2 regions of the Streptomyces sp. NPDC021019 genome follow, and region 1 is predicted to be linked to the other one. Evidence: riboswitches for the same ligand, from Rfam matches in the RefSeq annotation. Region 1 holds a riboswitch; the other holds the start of a gene.
The links. A riboswitch is a leader RNA that binds a small molecule or an ion and turns the genes downstream of it on or off. The one in region 1 is predicted to bind cyclic di-AMP.
Positions count from the first base shown of each region.

Region 1 (2,453 bases):
AGCGGAATGCTGACATTGCGGACACCGGCCAGCTCGATGTCGTATCCGTCGAGCCGGTGGTCGGCGGAGTGGCGGAAGTCGAAGATCGTGTGCAGCCCGAGCCCGCCGAGGAAGACCGCGTCCTCGGCCGTGGCGTGCGCCAGGTGGCCGCTCCGGTAGAGCCGCCCGAAGGCGGTGCGCCGGCCGTCCGCGGTGGGGAGCCCGCCCACGTCGCGGAAGTTGCGGACTCCGGTCAGCGCGGTCTCTGTCGGCGGGACCTGCGGCACCTGTTGCGTCACGGTGGCTCCTGGGATCTCTGGCGTCGGCGCGGCTCGCCGGCGAGGGCGCTCCCGTGACGATACGACATCGATTCGACGGAAAATCATCACGGTCGCACCCCGGTGCGGAGTACCGGGGCCGCCGACCTGACCCGGCGTCAGCGGCGAAGCCGAGCGCATGTCCGTATTGGTGCATTTCGCAGAACATGCCCCGCTAATGGGGGAGATGGGATTTCGGAGGTGAGCGGGATCATATTCGTGACGGACCGTGGTGAGCTCGCCCCGGAGTATTCCCGTTGCCCGTACGGAAATCCAAGATCCGTCATCCACGGAGTGTGACGGGAAGTCCGGGGAGAAATTGAATCGATGATTCCGGTGAGCAACCGATGGCTTGTTCTGCTCGTCCTCGCTCGTTTACGGTCGCCGCAATCCGGACGGACCGCCTAATCCTGCCGCCGCCCGGAATTCGCACCCACCCACTCACGCGTGGCAGGAGCGGGGGAACCAGGTAAGCCGCCGGTCCGGAGCGATCCGGACCGGCTCGGGGTGAAGTCGCCGCAATGCGACCGGGCATCTCCAGCCCGAACCCGACAGCTCACCTCGCAGGCGCCGGAGAGGAACTTCCCATGCCCGCAAAGGGTAAGCACCGTCGTCCGAAGTCCGGCCCGATCTCCCGCGGCGTCCTCGTCGCCGGGACCGGCGGCGCCGCACTCGCCCTCCCGCTCATCGGCGCCACCGTCGCGAACGCGGCGGACCGGGCCGCTCCGGCGGCGAAGCCCGCCGCCGCCTCGGTCGCCGCCGCGCACACCGCCCCGGCCACCGCCCCCGCCGCGTCGAAGGCCGCCACGAAGACGTACGCCGTCGTCTCCGGCGACTACCTGGCGAAGATCGCGGCCGAGCACCGGCTCAAGGGCGGGTGGGAGAAGCTGTACCAGGACAACCGCTCCACCGTCGGCGAGAACCCCAGCCTGATCCACCCGGGCATGAAGCTGACCCTCGGCGCCAAGGGCTCCGCCCCGGCCGAGAAGTCCGCGGCTCCCGAGGCCGCCCCGAAGAAGGCCGCACCGGCGCCGAAGGCCGCGCCGAAGGAGGCCCCGAAGGCGGACAGCGTCTCCGCCGACGACTCCGAGGGCTCCGGCAGCCCGTCGCGGACCGGCTCCTCCGAGGCCACCGGCTCCGGCTGGTCCGCCCCGCTGGCCAGCGCCAACGTCACCACCCAGTACCGGGCTTCCGGCGCCAGCTGGTCCAGCGGCTACCACACCGGCTCGGACTTCCAGGCCTCCTCCGGCACCCCCGTACTCGCCATCGGCCCGGGCACCGTGGTCTCGGCCGGCAACAGCGGCTCCTACGGCAACGAGGTCGTCATCCAGCACGAGGACGGCATGTACTCCCAGTACGCCCACCAGTCCTCGCTCAACGTCTCCGTCGGTCAGACCGTCACCGGCGGACAGCAGATCGGCCTCTCCGGCTCCACCGGCAACTCCACCGGCCCGCACCTGCACTTCGAGGTCCGCACCGGCCCGAGCTACGGCTCGGACATCGACCCGATCGCGTACCTGCGTCAGCACGGCGTCTCCGTCTGACGTATCCGTCCGACCGGACGCGGCGAGAAGTGGTCGAGGGGCGGTGCGCGGCGGCGCACCGCCCCTCCGCTTATTCCGGCTTTACCAAAAACTGACCGGGTGGTCTATCTCACCACCCGTCAACCCCGTATTACGGTCGCGTAGGTCACATCGCACGATGCAGGATATGTGCTTGTGGCAGACGATTCGAGAAACAATCAGCAGCACACCATCGGGTCGTACGCGGCGATTGGCGACAGTTTCACCGAGGGCGTCGGCGACCCCGGCCCCGACGGGACCTATCTCGGCTGGGCGGACCGCTTCGCGGTGCTCCTCGCCGACCGGCTCCCGGCCCCCGACGGGGCGACCGGCCCCGAGGGCTCCCCGCACGGGAACTTCCGCTACGCCAATCTCGCCGTACGAGGACGTCTCCTCGACCAGATCGTCGAGGAGCAGATCCCGCGCGCCAAGGAACTGGCCCCCGACCTGGTCAGCTTCTGCGCGGGCGGCAACGACATCATCCGGCCCGGCACCGACCCCGACGACCTCGCCGAGCGCTTCGAGCGCGCGGTCGCCGACCTGAGCAACGCCGTCGGCACGGTCATGGTCACCACCGGCTTCGACACCCGGGGCG
Region 1 covers NZ_JBIRQR010000003.1:327,046-329,498, forward strand. The annotation lists gene ACH4RG_RS18905 (tyrosine-protein phosphatase) at 1-278, opposite strand, end outside; cyclic di-AMP (ydaO/yuaA leader) riboswitch at 721-881, shown strand; gene ACH4RG_RS18910 (peptidoglycan DD-metalloendopeptidase family protein) at 884-1,840, shown strand; gene ACH4RG_RS18915 (SGNH/GDSL hydrolase family protein) at 2,015-2,453, shown strand, end outside.

Region 2 (2,453 bases), on a different contig from region 1:
TACCGAATGCGCGGGAATGCGCATGTCCGAACCTCCGCCTTGATCCCCGCGAAACGCGGCCGCCCGACGTCTTTTCCGTGACTCTATTGCAATCTGCCGGAATTTCCGATGGCAGGCCGGAATCCATGGATATCCACGGGTCGGAATCGCCGAAGGCCCCGGTGGGCGCCGGGGCCTTCGGACGGGGTCGCGCGGGGCGGGTCAGACGTTCAGTCCGTGGGAGCGCAGGTAGCCGACGGGGTCCATGTCGGAGCCGTAGTCGGGGCTGGTCCGGGCCTCGAAGTGCAGGTGCGGGCCGGTGGAGTTGCCGGTGGAGCCGGAGAGGCCGATCTGCTGGCCGGAGGAGACGCTCTGGCCGACGGAGACGCCGATCGAGGAGAGGTGGCCGTACTGGGTGTACGTGCCGTCCGTCATCCGGAGCACGATGTTGTTGCCGTACGCGCCGCCCCAGCCGGCCTCGACGACCGTCCCGGCGCCGACGGCGACGACGGAGCTGCCGGAGGCGGCCATGAAGTCCACGCCGGAGTGGCTGCCGGAGGACCAGAGCGAACCGCCGGACTTGTAGCCGGTGGTGACGTGAGAGCCGGCGACCGGCAGGTGGAAGGCGTTCAGGCGGGCGCGCTCGGCGGCGCGGGCGGCGCGGGCCTTCTCCTCACGGATCTCCTCGGCGCGGGCCTCGGCCTTGCGCTCGGCCTCCGCCTTCGCCTTGGCCTTGGCGGCCTTCTCGCGGGCCTCCGCGGCGGCCTTGGCCTTCGCCTTCGCGATCGCGTCGGCCTGCTGCTTCTGGGCGTGGGCCTGCGCGTCTATCTGCTCGGCGAGAGTGGCGTCGAGGGCGACGGCCTGGGTGAGGCCGGTGTCGGCGACCTGGGCGGCCTCGGTGTCCGCGGCGAGGGCCGGGGAGGCCAGCGAGCCGAGGACTCCGGTGGTGGCCAGAGCCGCGATGCCGGCGGCCTGGGCGCTCCGGCGCGTGAGGCGGCTCGGGGCACGGTGCTTCCCGGTGGCACGGGTGAACGCCATGGAGGGGCTGATCCTTTCCTTCCTTCTCGCCTACCGGGTTAGCTGACGGGTTCGGAGCAGGAAGGTCTCCTACGGATCCCCGCGCCGGTCTCGCGGCACGGACCTCCGATTCACCCCAGGGACTGCGTGGGTCCCCGGCTCCCCAGGCTCGCGCCTGACGGGGACTCGGCGATGGCTGCCCGGCGCCGCGGCTGCGGCATACGGGTGGCGGACAGCCGAGCCGACGCTAGGCCGGGCGGCTTCCCATCGCCAAACGGACCAGGGGATTTGTCGTACATCCCACAGGGCAGACAGGCATCCTCTCTCCCAAAGGTGATGGATTGGGTTAATCGACCAAAAAGGGAAGGACCCCGACGAATATGCGTTCGTCGGGGTCCTGTTCGCGGCGGTGGGCCACACCTGAGTCAGCCGGTGACGACGGACACCTCTCCGATGCCGAGGGCCTTCACGGGCTCCTCGATCCGGGCGGCGTCCCCCACGAGCACCGTGACCAGCCGGTCGACCGGGAAGGCGCTGACCACGGCGGCGGTCGCCTCCACGGTGCCCGTCTCGGCGAGCCGGGCGTAGAGGTGGGCCTGGTAGTCGTCGGGGAGGTGCTGCTCGACCTGGTCGGCCAGCGTGCTCGCGACGGAGGCGGCGGTCTCGAACTTCAGCGGGGCGACGCCCACCAGGTTCTGCACGGCCGTCTCACGCTCGGCGTCGGTCAGCCCCTCGGCGGCCAGCGTCCGCAGGACCTTCCAGAGGTCGTCCAGCGCCGGTCCGGTGGACTCCGTGTCCACCGAGCCGCTGATCGCGAGCATGGCCGCGCCGCCCGCGTCCGGGCCGCTGGAGCGCAGCACCTGGGCGAAGGCCCGCACCCCGTAGGTGTAGCCCTTCTCCTCGCGCAGCACCCGGTCCAGCCGGGAGGTGAGGGTGCCGCCCAGGCAGTAGGTGCCGAGCACCTGGGCGGGCCACACACGCTCGTGCCGGTCGGCGCCGATGCGACCGATCAGCAGCTGGGTCTGGACCGCGCCCGGCCGGTCCACGATCACGACGCGGCCGGTGTCGTTCGCGGTGATGGGCGGCACCGGGCGGGCCTGACCGGCGTTGCCCGACCAGTCGCCGAGGGTCTCCGCCAGCAGCGCGTCCAGGTCGATACCGGTCAGGTCGCCGACGATCACGGCCGTCGCGGTGGACGGACGGACATGGGCGTCGAAGAAGGCGCGCACGGCCCTCTCGTCGATCCGCCGGACGGTCTCCTCGGTGCCCAGGCGCGGGCGGGACATCCGGGCGGTGGCCGGGAACAGCTCCTTGGAGAGCTGCTTGGCGGCGCGCCGGGACGGGTTGGCGTGCTCGTGCGGGATCTCGTCGAGACGGTTGCCGACGAGGCGCTCGATCTCGCTCCCGTCGAACGCCGGGGCCCGCAGCGCCTCGGCGACCAGCCCGAGGGCCTTGGC
Region 2 covers NZ_JBIRQR010000010.1:116,067-118,519, reverse strand. The annotation lists gene ACH4RG_RS34500 (GntR family transcriptional regulator) at 1-24, opposite strand, end outside; gene ACH4RG_RS34495 (M23 family metallopeptidase) at 202-1,017, opposite strand; cyclic di-AMP (ydaO/yuaA leader) riboswitch at 1,031-1,198, opposite strand; gene ACH4RG_RS34490 (M16 family metallopeptidase) at 1,422-2,453, opposite strand, start outside.
Region 2: another riboswitch for cyclic di-AMP. It lies ahead of ACH4RG_RS34495 (M23 family metallopeptidase); the one in region 1 lies ahead of ACH4RG_RS18910 (peptidoglycan DD-metalloendopeptidase family protein).